4 regions of the Streptomyces sp. NPDC104761 genome follow, and region 3 is predicted to be linked to each of the others. Evidence: riboswitches for the same ligand, from Rfam matches in the RefSeq annotation. Region 3 holds a riboswitch; each other region holds the start of a gene.
The links. Region 3 has a riboswitch for S-adenosylmethionine ahead of thrC (threonine synthase). Riboswitches for the same ligand answer to the same signal wherever they lie in the genome.
Positions count from the first base shown of each region.

Region 1: linked by a shared signal. The riboswitch ahead of ACZ63F_RS05035 (putative leader peptide) and the one ahead of thrC (threonine synthase) in region 3 are both predicted to bind S-adenosylmethionine.
Region 2: linked by a shared signal. The riboswitch ahead of ACZ63F_RS01060 (amino acid ABC transporter permease) and the one ahead of thrC (threonine synthase) in region 3 are both predicted to bind S-adenosylmethionine.
Region 4: linked by a shared signal. The riboswitch ahead of ACZ63F_RS10865 (aminotransferase class V-fold PLP-dependent enzyme) and the one ahead of thrC (threonine synthase) in region 3 are both predicted to bind S-adenosylmethionine.

Region 1 is NZ_JBVJNZ010000001.1:1,102,724-1,107,588, reverse strand. Features, by position in the region: gene ACZ63F_RS05050 (ABC transporter permease) at 1-116, opposite strand, end outside; partial or broken gene ACZ63F_RS05045 (TauD/TfdA family dioxygenase) at 113-274, opposite strand; gene ACZ63F_RS05040 (DUF427 domain-containing protein) at 908-1,723, opposite strand; SAM riboswitch class IV at 2,016-2,129, shown strand; gene ACZ63F_RS05035 (putative leader peptide) at 2,164-2,280, shown strand; gene ACZ63F_RS05030 (ABC transporter substrate-binding protein) at 2,501-4,120, shown strand; gene ACZ63F_RS05025 (ABC transporter permease) at 4,124-4,865, shown strand, end outside.
Region 2 is NZ_JBVJNZ010000001.1:217,596-222,460, reverse strand. Features, by position in the region: gene ACZ63F_RS01065 (amino acid ABC transporter ATP-binding protein) at 1-303, opposite strand, end outside; gene ACZ63F_RS01060 (amino acid ABC transporter permease) at 300-1,283, opposite strand; SAM riboswitch class IV at 1,672-1,795, opposite strand; gene ACZ63F_RS01055 (glutathione S-transferase C-terminal domain-containing protein) at 1,873-2,745, opposite strand; gene ACZ63F_RS01050 (hypothetical protein) at 2,922-3,053, opposite strand; gene ACZ63F_RS01045 (hypothetical protein) at 3,216-3,467, shown strand; gene ACZ63F_RS01040 (hypothetical protein) at 3,626-4,435, shown strand; gene ACZ63F_RS01035 (hypothetical protein) at 4,637-4,865, opposite strand, start outside.
Region 3 is NZ_JBVJNZ010000002.1:550,412-555,276, reverse strand. Features, by position in the region: gene otsB (trehalose-phosphatase) at 1-278, shown strand, start outside; gene ACZ63F_RS09020 (alpha,alpha-trehalose-phosphate synthase (UDP-forming)) at 388-1,821, opposite strand; gene ACZ63F_RS09015 (glucosyl-3-phosphoglycerate synthase) at 1,982-2,926, opposite strand; SAM riboswitch class I at 3,084-3,237, shown strand; gene thrC (threonine synthase) at 3,256-4,539, shown strand; gene ACZ63F_RS09005 (MoaD/ThiS family protein) at 4,597-4,865, shown strand, end outside.
Region 4 is NZ_JBVJNZ010000003.1:246,025-250,889, reverse strand. Features, by position in the region: gene ACZ63F_RS10875 (rhomboid family intramembrane serine protease) at 1-657, shown strand, start outside; gene ACZ63F_RS10870 (Lrp/AsnC family transcriptional regulator) at 654-935, shown strand; gene ACZ63F_RS10865 (aminotransferase class V-fold PLP-dependent enzyme) at 1,089-2,453, opposite strand; SAM riboswitch class IV at 2,613-2,729, opposite strand; gene trpD (anthranilate phosphoribosyltransferase) at 3,140-4,204, opposite strand; gene qcrB (cytochrome bc1 complex cytochrome b subunit) at 4,336-4,865, opposite strand, start outside.

The DNA of each region.
Region 1 (4,865 bases), on a different contig from region 3:
TGCAGCGGGGTCCGGCGGCGGGCGTCGAGCGGCAGGAACACCTCACGTCCGGGCGCGCTCGTCGTCTCGGCGGCCGCCGGGACGACGGCCGGCCTCTCGAGGCTGACCTCGGTCATGCCGCCACCTCCAGCACCCTGCTGTAGTGCGAGGCGTCGCCGACGAGTTGCTCGCTGCGCCGGCCGTCCACGCCGACCGGCACGTCTCCGGCGACGGTCACACGGTTGAGGCGGCGCGGGTGGTCGTCGTAGTTGTCGACCCCGTAGTGCCGGGGGATGGTCGGAGGCATGGGGAGGTCCTTCTCCAGGATGGGGCGCACGGCCGGTTGCCGAGGGTCGGGTGAACGGGTGACGAGCGGCGGTGGGACGGATGCGGGGCGGGTGCTCGGGCCGGTCGCGGCGCGAGGGTCCGACGGCAGGACCCTCGCGGTCTCGGGGCGGCTCTGCGCACGGCCCCGGGCATCCGGGAGCCGGAAGGGGGAAGCGCCCGGGCGGGCGGCGGTCGCCGCGACACCGCGAGAGGGACACCGCCGGGGCGGACGCTGCGCGTCGGCCCTTCCGGACATGCGCGAGGGGCGCACGCCGGCCGATGGCGTGATCCGCTCAGTGGATCAGCGACGCGTCTTGCGGATCAACGACAACAGAACGCGCTGGAGACGTGCGCCAGGTCGATGTGGCGCCTCCGGGTCAGATCCATGCGCGGGGTCATGGGAAGTGAGTTGAGCAGAGGTCCAGGCCGTCGGTCAATACGTTCCGGACAGCCCTCACATTGCGGAAACATCGGCCGCTCCTGAGAGGACGTCGTGCGACGGCCGACGGGGCCCGGCTGTCGGGCGACGTGCCAGGCCCCGTCGCGGTGCGGCCGGCCCTGGAGCTGCGTGCTCGGTCGGGACGGCGGCGGTCGTTGCCCGTCAGGTGCGCTGCTGGTCCACGAGCGCCTTGGTGAAGTGGGTGACGGGGCGTGCCAACCGCTCCCCGTCGACGGTGATGTCGACGGCCTCGTTGTAGAAGGCGAGGAGCCCCTGGACGGCCGAGACCGCGGGCAGCGGGTCCGGGTAGCTCCAGACGACGTTGGGCGGGACGTCGGCCCCGCCGCGCCACGACCAGTACTCGGCGGTGCCCTTGTACGGGCAGCCGGTGTGGTGGTCGGTGGCTTCGAGCAGGTCGAGGCGGACGTCCTCGCGCGGGATGTAGTAGCGGGTGGGCAGGCCGGTCTCGAAGAGCAGGACCGGCCGGCGGGTGTCGGCGACGACCGTGCCGTCGATCTCGACCACGAGGTGCCGGCTGCTGGGGATGGCGTCGACCCGCTTGTGCGGGTCACGGGGGTGGACGAAGATCTCTTCCTCCTCCTCGTACCAGTGGTCCAGGCCCCGCCCGACGCGCCGGAACCACTCGAAGGCGATGTGGTCGGCCAGGTCGGCGGCCGGGAAGGTCCAGGCGGCGTTCTCCAGCAGTTCGCCGTCGGCCTCGACGTCGTAGAAGATCCGTGAGCCGGTGTGGGTACCGGTCGGCGGGTTCTTAGCGGGCCGCAGGAGTTCCTCGCGTACCTCGGTGCGCGGGAACGCGTACAGCGGCACGGGAACCCCTGGTTCCCAGACGAGGACGGGGTGGCGGCTGTCGACGACCGTGACGTCACCCTTGCGGCCGCGCACCCAGCGCTCGCTCGGCTCCCACAGGAGCCCCTCCGGGGTGGTCCGCACGGCCTGTGCGGTGGGGAACGTGGTCATGGGCGGCTCTCCTTCGACTGGTTCACGCGATGACTTCGGCGACGTAGGGGCGGTTCTCCCGCCAGGCCGCGAGCTGCTCGGGGCGGCCGAAGACCCTCAGGTACTCCTCGACGTTGCCACTGGCACGCTCCCACACCGAGACGGGAGGAGCGGCGCGTCACCGTGCCGCCGGCCACCACCCGGTGCCGTCCGGGACGCAGCCTGCCGTCCGTCCCATGGGCCAGGTTCTCCCGAACAGGGCGTCACGGTGCGGCATTGACGTACGACAAAATCGATCCGTAGCATCACCAGCGGCATTGAGTGTCAGCGCCATGCCCTGGCTCGCTGACCGGCAACCCTCCCACGCGGTGGGGTGCTCCAGGTGAAAGCCCGGCGGGGTCACCGATGACTCCCGCAAGCGCGTGGCCCCGTGACCGGGGCCGGAGACGGGGAGGTTCGGCATGCGGCACAGCGACGACTCCGCTGCCTCCCCCGCCGACGCCACGGCGTACTCCCGGCTCTCGCGCCGACGCCACATCGATCTGAAGCGTTCGACCAGCTGCCTCTGTCGGGCCTGACCGGCCCGGCTGCCGCCGGCTGACGTCCGTCACCGGCCCCGGCCCCTGCGCGCCGCCCTTCCCGCATGCCACCGGTTCCCGGTGTCGTCCGCATGCCAACTCCCTTTCCGCACAGCGCATCCCCGGCGGGAGTCGATCCGCCCGGGCCGCACACACCGTCATGCCCGCACACGTCCGTGCGCGGTCGTGCCCCGGTGACACGAGTAGGAGAAAGCCCTCCGTGACTGCACTTCCGGATTTCAGACCTTCCCGATGGGCGCCCCTGGCCGCGCTCCTGACCACCAGCGTCCTGCTGACCGCGTGCGGTTCGGGCGACGACGGCTCCGGCGGCGGAAGCGGCCAGGCGAAGTCCGGCGGCACCCTGACCTTCGCGGTGGGCTCCGACGCCGGCTGCGTGGACCCGCAGCAGGTCGCCAGCAACGACACCATCTACTCGGTGCGCCAGCTCGTGGACTCCCTCACCGACCAGGACCCGAAGACCGGCAAGATCGTGCCGTGGCTGGCCAAGAGCTGGGACATCAGCGCCGACGCGACGACGTTCACGTTCCACCTGCGGTCGGGCGTCACCTTCAGCGACGGGTCGAAGCTGACCGCGCAGGTGGTCAAGGACAACTTCGACGCGGTGCCGGACCTCGGCGCCCTGGGCACCCTCGCCGAGGGCTACCTGAGCGGTGTCAAGAGCACCACCGTGGTCGACCCGCTCACCGTCAAGGTGACCTTCAAGCAGCCCAACGCCCAGTTCCTCCAGGCGACTTCGACCCACTCGCTGGGTATCGAGTCCTCGGCGAGCGTCAAGAAGAGCCCGCAGCAGAAGTGCAGTGACGGGGTGGTCGGGTCCGGGCCCTTCGTGCTCAAGCAGTACGTGCAGAACCAATCGGTCACCCTGGCCAAGCGCACCGGGTACGACTGGGGTTCCTCGCTGTGGTCGAAGAAGGGCGAGGCCTACCTGAACAAGCTGGTGTTCAAGGTCGTGCCCGAGGCGGGGGTGCGGGCCGGCAGTCTCCAGTCCGGGCAGGTGGACGCGATCAGCAGCGTCGGCAGGGCCAACGAGGCGGCGCTCAAGGGCGGCCAGGTCACCCTCCAGAGCCGGGCCAACCCCGGCGTGGTGTTCGGTCTCGGACTGAACAACTCCCGGCCCCTGCTGAAGGACGCGAGAGTCCGGCAGGCGATCTCGGCCGCCGTCGACCGCAAGCAGATCGCCGACACCGTCTACCCGACCGGCACCCAGCCGGCGACCAGCATCCTGGCGCACACCACCCCCGACTACACGGACCTCTCCTCGGACCTCGCGCTCGACACGGCCAAGGCGAAGTCGCTGCTGGATTCGGCCGGTTGGAAGGCGGGCAGCGACGGCATCCGCACCAAGGACGGCAAGAAGCTGACCCTGACCATCAGCTGGTTCCCCAACGCGGCCACCAACCAGCCCGCACTGGAGCTGGTCCAGCAGCAGCTCAAGTCGGTGGGGGTCGACGTGGTGCTCAAGCAGCTGCCGGTCACCCAGTTCGCCACCACGATCCAGTCCGGCGACTTCGACGTGGTGTGGGGGAACACGACCCGCGCCGATCCCGACATCCTGCGCAGCTCCTTCTCCACCCGGCTCGGCAACTTCTACCACCTGCCGCCCAGTTCGCTGGACACGGCGCTGTCCGCGCAGGCCGCGACCACGGACACCGCGAAGCGCAGGCAGCTGGTTGCTCAGGCGCAGAAGCTGATCGTGCAGAACGCGTACAACGTGCCGGTGGTGGAACTCCAGACCCAGCTCGGCGTCTCGAAGAAGGTGCACGACCTTGCATTCGACTCCGGCAGCCGCATCCAGCTGCACGACACCTGGATCGGCTAGCGGATGCGCCGCTATGTGATCAAACGGCTCGCGCAGGCGGTCGGGGTGCTGTGGGCGGCCTACACGGTGTCCTTCCTGGTCCTGGACTTCCTGCCCGGTGACCCGGTGTCCGCGATGGCGGGTGCCGGAATGGACACGGGACAGGTCGACCCGGCCCAACTCGCCAGACTGCGGCACGAGTACGGCTTCGACAAGCCGGTGCTGCTGCAGTACGCGGAGTATCTGGGCCGGGCGGTGCGCGGGGAGTTCGGCGACGCGGTCTCCACCGGCCGCCCGGTGACCTCCACCCTGGCCGACGCGCTGCCGCAGACGCTCCAGCTGACCGGTGCGGCACTGGTCCTGGCGGTGGTCCTCGGCGGCGGTCTCGCGGTGGTGGCGACCTACACCTCGCGACGGTGGCTGCGGCAGTTGCTGCTGTCGCTGCCCCCGCTGGGGGTGTCGGTCCCGACGTTCTGGGTGGGGCTGCTGCTGGTCGAGGCGTTCTCGTTCAGGCTGCACTGGTTCCCGGCGTTCGGCAACGACGGGCTGAAGGGCCTGGTGTTGCCGGCCCTGACGCTGGCGGTCCCGACCGGGGCGCAGGTCGCCCAGGTGCTGGCCAAGAGCCTGCTGACCGCGCTGGACCAGGCCTACGTGGAGACCGCGCGGGCCAAGGGCGCCGGCCGGTGGCGGGTGCATCTGCGGCACGCGCTGCGCAACGCCTCGCTGCCCGCGCTGACGGTGGTCGGCCTGCTGGTGGGGCAGCTGA
Region 2 (4,865 bases), on a different contig from region 3:
GATCCGGCCGCGCTGGGCCAGGATGGCGCGCTCGCTCAGCTCCTTGAGCCGGCCGCCCTGCCGTTTCACGCCGATCGGCTCGCCGTTGATGCTGACGTGGCCGCGCTCGGGCTTCTCCAGGTGGTTGATGACCCTGAGGAGGGTGGACTTGCCGGAGCCGGACGGGCCGAGGACGACGGTGACCTCGCCGGGGCGGATGGTCAGGTCGATGCCGTCGAGGACCCGGTGGGTGCCGTACCACTTGTGGACGCCGTTGATCTCCAGGGCGGCGGGGGCCGTCGCCACGGTGTCGGTGATGGTCATATCGCGGCCTCCCGGCGGATGCGGGCGCGCAGGCCGGTGAGACCGGTGCGCAGTTTCTGCAGGGGGGTCGGGGGCAGCGCGCGGGTGGCGCCGCGGGCGTAGTACCGCTCCACGTAGAACTGGATCACGGAGACGACGCTGGTCAGGATCAGGTACCAGACGGTCACCACGAGGAGGAGCGGCACGATGTCGCCGGGGTAGGTGGAGCCCATGCTCTGCGCGGAGCCGAACAGGTCGAGCAGCGAGACGTAGAAGACCAGTGAGGTGCTCTTGATCAGGCCGATCAGCTGGTTGACGTAGTTCGGGGTGATCGACCGCAGGGCCTGCGGGAACACGATCCTCCGGAACTGGTAGCCCTTGGGCAGGCCGAGTGCGGCGGCCGCCTCGTGCTGGCCCTGGTCGACGGAGAGGATGCCGCCGCGGACCACCTCGGCCGCGTAGGCGGCCTCGTTGAGGCTCAGGCCGATGACCGCGACGACCATGTCGGTGGCGAGCTTCGACTCGTCGAAGGAGAAGAAGGCCGGCCCGAAGGGGACGCCGATGCTCAACGTCTTGTACAGGGCGCTGAAGTTGTAGAGGAAGAGCAGGACCACGATGAGCGGGATGGAGCGCAGCGCCCACACGTAGGTCCAGCTGACCGCGCGCAGCACGGGGCTCTTCGAGAGCCGGGCCAGCGCGAGCAGGATGCCCCCGAGCAGGCCCAGTACCGCGCTGTAGGCGGTGACTTCGAGGGTGATGACCAGTCCGTCGAGGATGGTCGGCCGCAGGAACCAGTAGCCCCAGCGGTCCCACTGGTAGAAGGGGTTGGTCACCAGTCCGTGCACGAACTGGGTGGCCAGGACCAGGACGACGGCGGTGGCGATCCACCGTCCCGGCCTGCGCAGCGGCTGAACGCGCTGTGCGGCGAGGGGTGGTGACGGTTCGTCGGAGGCGGGCGGTGCCTCGGGGGCGGCGATCGTGGCGCCTGGGGGTTCACTCATGGCGGGCTCCGGCGGAGTCGGACACCCACGTGTCCCACGGCGGGGGCCGCGCACCGGTCCGTGTTCGGGCAAGGCGCGGTGCGCGGGGGCGCGCGGGGCACGGGGCTGGGCGGACGGCGGCACACCGGACGGCCGGTGTTCCGACGGGGACGCTGGGGTGCGAGGCTGCGGGGAACCGGCGGAAAGGCCTGGTCAGACCCGACAGCGGGCACAGCCCGGTGCGGTACACGCGCTACACAGGGCGCTGTTGACACGGAGCAGGTCGACGGCTCGGTCGGCGACGAGCGGGCTCGGGTACGGGCGTACGCAGCCCTCGGCGCGGCGCTGGGCCGTCCTTGAGGCTGCGTACATGTCCGTCACCTGTCACTGTCGTGCCGGCCCCGGAGGGCACTCGCGCTTACCGATTCGTCGCTTGCCGAAACGTCGTCGGTCCGGTCGTCACCTGGGGCACCCCACCGCGGTGCGAGGGTTGCCGGTCAGCAAGCCAGGGCTTGATGCTGACGCTCATGACCGTTCTGGTCCGTAAGTAACGCAGTTGCCCGAACGAATGTCAACGCCTGTCCGACTGGCGAAACGGTTCGGACCTCTCTCACCTGCGCGGACCGCGGGATGCGTCCGCCGCGTGGCCCGCCCAGTCCAGGATCTGGACGGCCGCGCCGGCGGCTTCCAGGCCCTGGCAACGGCCGTGATGGCGGCGGGCGATGCCCTCCAGGTCGAGGTGGGTGCCGAAGGCCGGGTGGGCGGCCAGCCGGCGGGCGTAGGCCCACAGCACCGGGTGGCCGGCGATGGCGTGCACGGCGGCGGCGTCCAGGTGGTTGCGGTGCACGGTGTCGAGTTGCACCAGGGTGACCCACAACTCGATGTCGGCGGCCGTGAGTTGCCCGCCGACCAGGAACTCCACCCCGGTCAGCCGGCGCTCCAGTTCGTCCAGGGCGGCGAGCAGCACCTCCAGCGCCTCGGGGTCGCCGCCCTCGCGTCCGGCCCGCTGTGCGGCCTGCTCGATGTCATCGGCGCACAGCCGCTCGACGGCCTCGATCCCGGCCTCGGCACCGCACGGGTAGAGCCGGGCGACGCCGTCGCCGAAATGCTGGTCCAGGTCGCGCAGGATGTCGCGGCTGTGGGTGCTGACGATACGTCCGGACCAGTCGTCGCTGAACACGGGCGCGAGGGCGGGTCCCGAGTAGTGGTGGGCGCTGGCCTCGTACAGCGGGCGCAGCACCGCGTGGCTGCCGTCGGGACAGTCCGGAACGGCGGGCAGGAAGGTGACGGGACAACAGTCGTCCAGGGCCAGCAGGCTGTGCCCGACGGCGATCCGCAGGCCGTCGGGACAGGCCGTGGAGAGGTGGAGCCGGTAGCGGCGCGGCACGGCGTAGTGGCCGCTGCGCGCGTCACGGCCGATGCGGCCCCGGAAGGCGGGAGCGGTGCGGACGGACGGCAGGGCGGCGAGTGGAGTGATGGACATGCGTCTCCCCGAGGCGGGCGCGCGGACGTACGCGCGGCGGAAGCGTTCGTCGGTGGGTTATCGGCGGATTCCGGTGAGTCCTTGTGGACGGGCGCCCGGCTCGTACGGCCGGGGTCGGGCACCCGGCTCGTACGGCCGGGGTCGGGCACCCGGCTCGTACGGCCGGGGTCGGGCGCTCAGCCTCTGCGGCCGGTGGCGCCGCACATCCGCAGCAGGTCGAGGTGGCGGCGGGAGGTGAGCAGGGGGGCCGTCCAGGGCGCGGGGCTCTCGCGGCGCTGTCTGCCGGTGAGCGTGCGCAGGCGACCCATCTTTCCCTACCTTTTCACTAGGATTCTCCCACCTGGAGTGTCGATCGGCCTCCGCCCGGCGTCAAGGGGGCGTCCACGCCTGGGACACCCGGCCCCGACTTGCCGCCGCGCGGGCGGGGCGGTGCGCTGGTGGCGGAGGCCGAGTGACAGGAGCCGGAGCCGATGACCGAGCCCCCGGGTCCCGGGCCGGTGCCGGGCGCCGTGCGCGAGACCTTCGCGTTCCGCTGCGAGCGGTGCGGCCACGGCTGGGAGGCCGTCTTCCAGGCGGTGTTCTTCACCGACCCGGTCGCCGACCCGGAGCTGCAGAGCACCCTGGAGTACGTCGACGAGGCCGGCCGAGCCGTGCCCTCGCCGCTCACGGACGCGGTGTGCCCGCGCTGCGGCAGCCGACGGGTGCGGGTCACGGCGGCCTGATCACGACGCTCACCCGAATGGCACGTGCGGGTGGTCGGAGCCTGCGGCCGGTGGTGGCGTGGAGGGACGCAGCGACGTCGTCCGGCGTCGTCCGGCGGAAGGGGCGCACCGGCGCCGCCCGCCCAGTGCCGTACCGCGTCCCCGAGGAGGCAGTCGCGATGACCCGTCCGTCCCGACCCGCGCGTGTGCTCGCCACGGCCCTCGCGGCGGGGACCCTGCTCGCCACGGCGGCCTGTTCGGACGGCAGCGGCTCCCCCGAGGCCGCGGCCGTCTCGCCCGCCGCCGAGCGCTCCCCGGCCCCGTCGCGCACCCCCACCCTCACCGGCCCCGGGGCGCAGGCCGCGCTGATCACGCCGGCCGACATCGAGGACGACTGGCAGCTGGCCAACGACGCGGCCACCTGGCGCAACCAGATGCTGGTCGGAAAGGTCGACGTCGCCCAGTTCCTCAACGCCAAGTCGGACGCCGCCGACTGCCAGCGGCTGCTGGACAGCCTCTACTCCGACACCCTGCTGGGCCGCGCCACCGGCGCCTCCGGGCTGCGCGGCTTCACCTCGGAGGACTCCCGGCTGCTGTACCAGGTCGGCGACTACGGCCAGCCGACGATGGACGCCACCATCAAGTGGCTGAAGAAACTCCCCAGCGAGTGCAACCAGTTCACGGCCACCGGCTCGGACGGCAGCAAGCGGACCGTCCAGGTCGTCGAGTACAAGGAACCGCCCAAGGCGGGCGACAACCTGGCGGCGCTCACGGTCACCGTCCAGGGCACCTGGGACGGGCAGGCCGCCACGACCACCCTCGACGTCGCGGTGCTGCGCGTCGGCGCCTCCGGGGCCGCGGTCACCAACGGCGGCCTCTCGGGCGTCGACCACGACAGCACCGCCCTGGCCGTGCAGAACGGCGCCAAGCGCCTCAAGGACGTACTCTCCGGCAAGACCCCGGCACCGCTGCCGAGCCAGTTCGAATAGGTCAGCCGGACCGTGGGGGCGCCAACGCGATCTCTGGGTCTTGGAGCGGCTCGGTAGGTGGGCACACACTAGTCGGCCGTGGCAGGTGACCTGTGGACCCCAGTGATTTCGATGGCCGGTGTGACGCCGGAGCCTGACCTGACGTCGCAGGTCACAGCCACTCGTTGAGCGCAGCGACCCGTACGGTCGCCTCACAGCGCACTACCAGGCCACGTCGTCGGCCACCGCGGGCAGGCGCCCGTTCCGGTCCGCCAGTGTCGCGGCGGGCCGGTCGTCGGTGTTCGCGGCGAGCACGAGGCGGGCCGCCGTACGCCAGCGCTCGTAGGTCTCGGGCGCGGCGGTGGCCAGCCGGTGCACGTCGGTCACCCGGAGCCGGCCGCCCAGGCCCGCCGCGCCCGCCGGACGCAGCCACCGCAGCTCGGCACCCCCA
Region 3 (4,865 bases):
TGGAACTCCGTCCCCCGGGCATGGACAAGGGCGTCGCCCTGCGCGAGTACGCACGGCACATCAACGCCGGCGCGATCCTCTACGCCGGCGACGACCTGGGCGACATCCCGGCCTTCGCCGCCGTCGAGAAACTCCGCGAGGAGGGCGTCCCCGGCCTCCTGGTGTGCAGCGGCAGCACCGAGGTGACAGAGCTGGCGGACAGGGCGGACGTGGTGGTGGACGGTCCGGAGGGAGTCGTACGACTGCTGAGAAGCCTGGCCGCGCTGAGCGCTTCATGACGGGTAACGCCCCTACTAGAGCGCCCCGTGAGGGGCGCTGGGGGTCCCCCCGGCCGAAGGCTGGGGGAGGAACTGCGCGACCAGCCCCCACCGGCGCGCAGATCCGTCGCTACCGAACCGACCCGCCCAACGCCTCAAGCTGCTCCAGGAACCAGGCCGCCGGCGGCAGCGCCGTAGCCGCCGCGGCCAGCTTCTTGCAGCGCTCCGCCCGCTCCTCCACCGGCATGGCCAGCGCCAGCGCCAACGCGTCGGCCGTCCCCCCGATGTCGTACGGGTTCACGACCACCGCGTCCTCACCCAGCTCCTCGTACGCCCCGGCCTCCCGCGACAGCACGAGCACGCACCCCTCGTCCGACACCACCGGGATCTCCTTCGCCACCAGGTTCATGCCGTCCCGGATCGGGTTCACCAGCGCCACGTCGGCGAGCCGGTACGCCGCAAGCGACCGTGCGAAGTCGTCCTTGACGTGCAGCACCACCGGCGTCCAACCCGCCGTCCCGTAGGCGGAGTTGATCTCGTCAGCGACCCGCTGGACCTCCGCCGTGTAGTCGCGGTACACGGACAGGTCCTGCCGCGACGGATACGCGAACGCGACGTGCACCACCCGCTCCCGCCACTCGGGATGGTCGTCGAGCAGCTGCCGGTACGCGAGCAGCCCCCGCACGATGTTCTTCGACAGCTCCGTCCGGTCGACCCGGACGATCGTCCTGCGCCCCTCGCCGCCGATCTCCTCCCGCAGCGCCCGCATCCGCTCGTCCACGTCCGGCTCGTGCGACCGCTTCCGCAGGAAGTCCGCGTCGGCACCCAGCCCGTGCACCCCGATCCTGGTGTCCGATGAGGGAATGCCCGGCCCCAGCACCGCATGACAGCAGTCCACGAACGCGTCCGCCCACCGCCGCGTGAGGAACGCCGCGTGGTCGGCGCCCAGGATCCCGCTGAGCAGCTCCGCCGCGATGTCGTCGGGGAGAAGCCGGAAGTAGTCCGGCGGCGCCCAGGGGGTGTGGGAGAAGTGGCCGATGCGCAGGTCCGGCCGGAGCTGCCGCAGCATCCGGGGCGCGAGCGCCAGGTGGTAGTCCTGGATGACCACCACCGCTCCCTGGCCGGCCTCCTCGGCCAGCGCCTGCGCGAAGGCGCGGTTGTAGGCCTGGTAGGACGCCCACTGCCGGCGGAACTCCGCGTCGAAGACCGGTTCCAGCGGGGTCTGGTACAGCATGTGGTGGACGAACCAGAGGACCGAGTTCGCGACGCCGTTGTACGCGTCGGAGAACACGTCGGCGGCGATGTCGAGCATCCGGACCTGCTGCCCGCCGGTGTCCCCGGCCGGCAGCCGGCCGCCCTCGGCCCGCCGTACCGCCTCCCGGTCGCCGTCGCCGAGCGCTGCGCACACCCACACCGCGTTCGCGTCCGGGCCGATCGCCGACAGACCCGAGACCAGCCCGCCGCCGCCTCGTTTGGCGTACAGGGAACCGTCTTCACGTCGTGCGTACGAGACCGGGCCGCGGTTCGAGGCGACCAGCACCTCGGCACCGCCGGTGGAAGCCATGGGGGAAGCCATACGCCACAACCTAGCCCGGCCCGTAAACGCTCAAACGTACGGACGTGCCCGACGCGCCGCCGTATACGGCCGTACGACGAAGTCACGCCACGACGTCACCGACGTCACCGGCGTCACCGGCGTCACGCCACGACGTCACGCCACGACGTCACGCCACCTTGCGCTCCGCGTACTCCGTGATCTCCACCATCGGCGGCCGTTCCTCCGTGTCCACGGAGTACGTCCGCGGCTCGAAGCCGTCCTCGCCCCGCTCGAACTGGGTGAGGGAGGGCCGGATCAGGTGGCCGCGGGCCAGCCGGAGCTGGGCCGTGCGGTAGATCGCGGCGGACATCCGGCCGAGGGCCTGGCCGTCCTGGTGGCGGTGCTTGCGGACGCCGACGTCGACCTGGGCGAGGGCGTCGAGGCCCACCAGGTGCAGGGCGTCGACCAGCATGCCCAGCTCCACGCCGTAGCCGACCGGGAAGGGCAGCTGTTCGAGGAGCGAACGGCGGGCCGCGTACTCGCCGCCGAGCGGCTGGACGAAGCCGGCCAGCTGCGGCCAGTGCATGTTCAGCAGCGGGCGGGCCATCAGCTCGGTGACCCGGCCGCCCTGCCCGGCGGCGCCGCCGAGCGGGCGGTCGTACATCGCCTTGACGAGGTCCACGCCCGGGTCGGTGAGGAGCGGGCCGACGATGCCGGTGACGAAGTCGGAGGAGAACTCCCGCAGGTCGGCGTCGACGAAGCAGACGATGTCCCCGGTGGTGACCAGGAGGGAGCGCCACAGGACCTCGCCCTTGCCGGGGACGGCGGGGATGCGGGGCAGGATCGCGTCGCGGTGCACGACGCGGGCGCCGGCCGCCGCGGCGACGGCCGCCGTGCGGTCGGTGGAGCCGGAGTCGACGACCACGATCTCGTCGACGAGCGGCACCTGCTGCATCAGGTCGTGGCGGATGATCGCGACGATGTCGCCGACGGTCTCCTCCTCGTTGAGCGCGGGCAGCACGACGCTGACCGTCTGCCCGGAGGACCGTTTGGCGGCCATCACCTTGTGCAGCGGACGGTCGGTTACGGACCAGGAGCGGGTGGCCAGCCAGCGCTCGACTTCTTCCAGCACGGTCAGCGGCTCCTCACTGTCACGGTCACACGACGACGTGTGATCCATCTCGCGGTTCGGACGACTCCCTCAACTGTCCTGGCCTTCGGTTACAGTCTTGAACAACGCCGATGACCATCGCATGTCCTGGGGTCACCCGACGTTGACAACCGCATACCGCTCATCCAGAGGGGCAGAGGGAAACGGCCCGTTGAAGCCCCGGCAACCCTCCAGTCGGTACTCGTAGATCACTGTCGATCACCGCGAGGCTCCCGGCTAGGGAAGGTGCCAAATCCGTCTCACGACGAGATGCGTCGTGAGGAAGATGAGGAGAAAGGGCCTCGCCTCACATGGCTGTGCAGACTGTTGCAAGCACCACGGATTCCACCGTAGACCTCGGTCCCGCCGCCGCCCTGAGCTGCCGCGAGTGCGGTCACCGGGTGCCGCTCGGCCCGGTGTTCGCCTGCGAGGAGTGTTTCGGCCCGCTGGAGATCGCCTACGACTTCTCGGCCTACGACACCGAGGAACTCCGCAAGCGGATCGAAGCGGGTCCCGCGAACATCTGGCGCTACGCGCCGCTGCTGCCCGTCCCCGCGGACGTGGCGACCAAGCCGAACATCAACCCCGGCTGGACCAAGCTCGTCAAGGCCGAGAACCTGGCCCGCGAGCTCGGGGTCACCGGCGGCCTGTACGTGAAGGACGACTCCGGCAACCCGACGCACTCCTTCAAGGACCGCGTCGTCGCCCAGGCCGTCGAGGCCGCCCGCGCCTTCGGCTACACCACCCTCTCCTGCTCCTCCACCGGCAACCTGGCCGGCGCGGTCGGTGCCGCGGCCGCCCGGGCCGGCTTCCGCTCCTGCGTGTTCATCCCGCACGACCTGGAGCAGGGCAAGGTCGTCATGGCCGCGATCTACGGCGGCGAGCTCGTCGGCATCGAGGGCAACTACGACGACGTGAACCGCTTCTGCTCCGAGCTGATCGGCGACCCGGCCGGCGAGGGCTGGGGCTTCGTCAACGTCAACCTCCGGCCGTACTACGCGGAGGGCTCCAAGACCCTCGCGTACGAGATCTGCGAGCAGCTCGGCTGGCAGATCCCGGACCAGCTGGTCGTCCCGATCGCCTCGGGCTCGCAGCTCACGAAGATCGACAAGGGGCTGCAGGAGCTGATCAAGCTCGGTCTCGTCGAGGACAAGCCGTACAAGATCTTCGGCGCCCAGGCCGAGGGCTGCTCGCCGGTGTCGGTGGCGTACAAGGAGGGCCACGACGTGGTCCGCCCGCAGAAGCCGAACACCATCGCCAAGTCCCTCGCCATCGGCAACCCGGCCGACGGGCCGTACGTCCTCGACATCGCGCGGCGCACGGGCGGAGCGGTGGAGGACGTCACCGACGAGCAGGTCGTCGACGCCATCAAGCTGCTCGCGCGGACCGAGGGAATCTTCGCGGAAACCGCCGGCGGAGTGACGGTTGGAGTCACCAAAAAGCTCATCGAGAATGGGTTGATTGATCCGGCGAAGTCGGTCGTTGTACTCAACACCGGTGATGGACTGAAGACGCTGGACGCGGTGGCGGGGACCGGGCTCACCGCGACCATTCGCCCGAATCTGGAGTCTTTCCGCGAGGCCGGGCTCGCCTGAGTCCCCCCGAGAAATAGGGCGCCGCCCAGAGGTGCCGCCCGGACCGGAGGTAAAAACGTGAGCGTCACCGTTCGCATCCCCACCATCCTGCGCACCTACACCGGGGGCCAGGCCGAAGTCGCCGCCGAAGGGACCACCCTCGGCGAGGTCATCTCGGACCTGGAGAAGAACCACACCGGTATCTCCGCGCGGGTTCTGGACGACCAGGGCAAGCTGCGCCGGTTCGTCAACGTGTACGTCAACGACGACGACGTGCGCTTCGAGCAGGGCCTGGAGACGGCCACCCCGGACGGCGCCGGCGTCTCCATCATCCCGGCCGTCGCCGG
Region 4 (4,865 bases), on a different contig from region 3:
GTGTGCTGCCTGATCTTCGTGCTCGGCCCCGCCTCCGGCTTCACCCCGTCCTACGGCACCGGAGAGGCCCTCGCGACCGCCCAGCGGGCGTACTTCCGGCACTGGGGGGTGGTCCCCGCCGACCTGTTCGACGGCCCGGCGCGGGAGGCGCTGACCCCGGCCACGGCGCTGTTCATCCACGGCAGCTGGGTGCACCTGCTCGGCAACATGCTCTTCCTCTTCGTCTTCGGGGCGATGACCGAGGAACGGATGGGCCGCGTGGAGTTCACTGTCTTCTACGTCTGCTGCGGCTACCTCGCGCTGCTCGGCTACGCGGTCGCCAACGCCACGTCCCCGCAGTCGCTGGTAGGTGCGTCCGGGGCGATCTCGGCGGTCCTCGGAGCGTTCCTGTACCTGTTCCCCAGCGCCCGCGTGACCAGTCTCCTGCCCTTCCTCTTCTTCCTTCCGCTCCGGTTCCCGGCCTGGGTCGTCCTCCCCTTCTGGGCGGCCCTCCAGTGGCTGGCCCTCGACCAGGCCCCCTCCGGCCCCGGCGTGGCCTACCTCGCCCACCTGGTCGGGTTCGGACTCGGGTTCGGCTACGCGTGGGTGCGGTACGGACGTACCACTAAAGTGAAGGTCGCCCCAGCTCCGGCACCCGAGGGAGAGAACCAGCCGTGATCACCGCGATCGTCCTCATCAAGACCAGCGTGGACCGGATCCCCGAGATCGCGGAACAGATCGCCGCGCTGGATAGCGTCAGCGAGGTCTTCTCCGTCACCGGTACGTACGACCTGATCGCCATGGTCCGGGTGCGCGAGCACGAGGATCTGGCCGAGGTGATCCCGGGCCGCATCAGCAAGATCCAGGGCGTGGAGGGCACGGACACGCACGTCGCGTTCCGCACGTACTCCCAGCACGACCTGGAGGCGGCGTTCGCGATCGGCCTGGACAGCTAGCAGGCGCCGTTCACCGAAGCGCCCCGACTGCAGCACGCCCCAAAGGGGGCGCGGGGAACTGCGCGACCAGCCCCCACCGGTCCGCACCGTGGTCCCCTGCGGGTCCGTCGTGGCTTGTCGCGCAGTTCCCCGCGCCCCTGAAAAGCAGGTAGGTCAGCTCACCGCCGGGACGCAGCGGCCGTCCTCCGTGCGGTACGCCCACTTCGCGCCGTCGGTCACCAGTTCCCGTACCGCGTTCGCGAAGCGCTCCACGTGCTCGTCCGGCGTTCCCGCCCCGAAGCTCACCCGGATGGCGTTGAGGGACTTCTCGCCCGGTGCCGCCTCCGGCGCCCCGCACTCGCCCTGGGTCTGGGGGTCGGAGCCCAGCAGGGTCCTGACCAGCGGGTGGGCGCAGAAGAGGCCGTCGCGGACGCCGATGCCGTACTCGGCGGAGAGGGCGGCGGCGAAGTGGGAGCTGTTCCAGCCGTCCACCACGAAGCTGATCACGCCGACGCGGGGGGCGTCGTCGCCGAAGAGCGAGAGGACCCGGACCTCGGGGACCTCGGCCAGCCCCGCCCGCACCTTCTCGATCAGGTACCGCTCGCGGGCGACCAGCGTGTCGAAGCCCGCCTCGGTGAGCGCCTTGCAGGCGGCGGCGATGGAGTAGGCGCCGATGACGTTGGGCGACCCGGCCTCGTGCCGCGCGGCGCTCTCGTGCCACTCCACGGCCACTCCCCCGTCCTCGCGCCGGGTGACCTTGCGGCTGGCGCCGCCGCCCGCGAGGTAGGGCTCGGCGGCCTGCAGCCAGTCGGCGCGGCCGGCCAGGACACCGGAGCCGAAGGGGGCGTACAGCTTGTGGCCGGAGAAGGCGACCCAGTCGACGTCGAGGTCCTGCACGGAGACGGGGTGGTGCGGGGCCAGCTGGGCGGCGTCCAGGACGATCCGGGCGCCGTGCGCGTGCGCTGCGGCCGCGAGTTCCCGTACGGGCCACAGCTCGCCGGTGACGTTGGAGGCACCGGTGACGCAGACCAGGGCCGGGCCGTACGGGTCGCGGTCGGCGAGGGCGCGTTCCAGGGTCTCGACGGCCTGGCGCGGGGTGCGGGGGGCGTCGAGGTAGGTGACGCGGGCGTCCTGCCAGGGCAGCAGGGAGGCGTGGTGCTCGGTCTCGAAGACGAAGACCTGGCAGCCGGCGGGGAGGGCACGGGCCAGCAGGTTCAGGGAGTCCGTCGTCGAGCGGGTGAAGACCAGCTGGTCGTCGGGGCGGCAGTCGAGGAACTCGGCGACGGTCCGGCGGGCGTTCTCGAAGAGGTCGGTGGAGAGCTGGGAGAGGTAGCCGGCGCCGCGGTGGACGCTGCCGTAGTAGGGCGCGTAGGCGGCGACGTCGTCCCAGACCCGCTGGAGGGCGGGGGCGCTGGCCGCGTAGTCGAGGGCGGCGTAGGTGACCTCGCCGCCGGTGACGAGCGGGACGGTGACATCCCGGCCCAGAACGGGCAGCGGGGCACAAACGGACTGGGCGGCGGCAGCGGTGGAGACGGACATGGGTGAACTCCCGTGTGAGCAGGTGAGATCCGCCGTGCGAGCGGATGCGCTCAAGCAGCGGCAGGGGAAAAGGGGATGCGGAGGCGGGGCTCTGCGGCCCTATCGCATTCGCTTGCTCACGGGAGACTCCTCGACGACCAGGACCCCTGGTGTCCGAGGGGTCCGCGCTTGCCGCAGACCTCGCTGCCTGCGGCCTGGTCTTCACCCGGGGCACCCCGCCACGGACGGAGGGTTGCCGGACAGTCGGCCGGGGCCTCATGACTGTCACTCATGACCTGGGAAGAAACGTAGGTGAGGTGATCGCAGCCGCGCAACTCCTGTCCGGATGACGGGACACCGCCAGGCACCGACGCCGGTCCGGCACCGCAGGAACGACCGTGTGCGGTTGATCGCCGTTGCGGCGGACGGACTTGACCGGCCGGTGGAAGAGGCCGGTATCGGTAGAGGACACGGCGCAAAGAAAGAACCAGCGACGGCTCCTGCGCAATGGCCGTGCCCGTGCGGGTCAGGCACCGGCGGGACGGCCGTGTGCGGTTGCTCGCCGTTGCGGCGGGGCACAAGGTGGGCGCCGGTCCGGTTTCGTCGGTAGCGGTGCCGGAATCCCTTGTCCGCCGCAGCGGCGATCAGCCACGGCGGAGGAGTCCGGCGGTGCCGTGCCGCGCCTCGGCCCCCTGACCGCGTCCCCTTTACCTGTTCGTCGCCGCCGCCCAGCGCTCCAGGACCCGCTTGGCCGCACCCGAGTCGATCGACTCGGCCGCCCTGTCCATGCCGGCGCGCAGCTGCTCGGCCAGGGTCCCGGCGGCCGGGTCGAGGGCCACCAGGGCGGCGGCGGAGTTCAGCAGCACCGCGTCCCGCACCGGGCCCCGCTCGCCGTCCAGCAGCCTGCGGGCGACCTCCGCGTTGTACGACGGGTCGCCGCCCCGCAGCGCCTCCACGGGGACCAGGTCGATGCCGACGTCACGGGGGTCGAAGGTCTCCTCGGTCACCTTGCCGTCGCGGACGATCCAGACGCGGGACGTGGCGGTCGTCGTCAGTTCGTCGAGGCCGTCGTCGCCGCGGAAGACGAGCGAGGAGTGGCCGCGTTCGGCGAAGACGCCCGCGACGACGGGGGCCATGCGGGGGTCGGCCACGCCGACCGCCTGCGCCCGCACCCGCGCGGGGTTGGTCAGCGGGCCGAGGATGTTGAAGACCGTGCGGATGCCCAGCTGGCCGCGCGCCGCGCCCGCGTGCCGGAGCGCCGGGTGGAACTTGATCGCGAAGCAGAAGGTGATGCCGGCCTCCTCGGCGACCTCGGCGACCCGCTGCGGGGTCAGGTCGAGGTTGACGCCGAGCTTCTCCAGGACGTCGGAGGCCCCGGACGCGGAGGACGCGGCCCGGTTGCCGTGCTTGACGACCTTCGCGCCGGTGCCGGCCACCACGAGCGCCGACATCGTGGAGATGTTCACCGTCTTCGCGCCGTCGCCGCCGGTGCCGACGATGTCGACGGTGCGGCCCGGTACCTCGATGACGTTGGCGTGCGCGTACATGGCGCGGACCAGGCCGTTGATCTCGTCGACCGTCTCGCCCTTGGCCCGCAGGGCCACGACGAAGCCCGCGATCTGGGCGTCGGTGGCCTGGCCGCGCATGATCTGGTCCATCGCCCAGGCCGTCGCGTCGGAGCTCTGGTCCTGTCCGTACAGCAGCGCGTTCAGTACCCCGGGCCAGGAACGGCCCGCCGCGGTGTCGCCTCCAGCGGGGGTCACAGCGCTCATAAAGCCGCTCCTGATCGTCGTACGGGCAACAGGGGTTCTCAGGGCTACCCTATCCAGCTCCGAGCACGGCGAAGGGCCCCCGTCCGTACCCCGGACGGGGGCCCCTCACCATGGCGTGGCGACGCGGTCGATCAGTGGTGGCCGTGGCCGCTCGTGATCTCCTTGTACTCCTCGACAGTCGGCTTCGGGATCTGGTTGTCCTCGCCGTAGTAGGCGTTGCTCAGCTTGGCGCGGAGCTTCTCGGAGCCCTTGATCTTGCGCTCGACACCGTTCTCGTCGACCGCCGGGCCGACCTGGGCCGGCTCGTACTGGTGGTGCGCCGTGAGGGTGTGCAGCTGCTCCTGCGAGAGCGGCTCGTGGACCTCGATGAACTCACCGTGCGGCAGCCGCTTGATGATGCCGGTCTCGCGGCCGTGCAGCACCTTGTCGCGGTCCCGGCGCTGCAGGCCGAGGCAGATGCGCTTGGTCACGATGAACGCGATCACCGGTCCGGCGAAGAAGAAGATCCGGACGAACCAGGTCACGTCGTTGATCGACAGGTGGAAGTGCGTGGCGATGAGGTCGTTGCCACCACCGACCAGGCCCACCATGTAGATGGTCACCCAGGCCGCACCGAAGGCGGTACGGGTCGGGGCGTTGCGCGGGCGGTCCAGGATGTGGT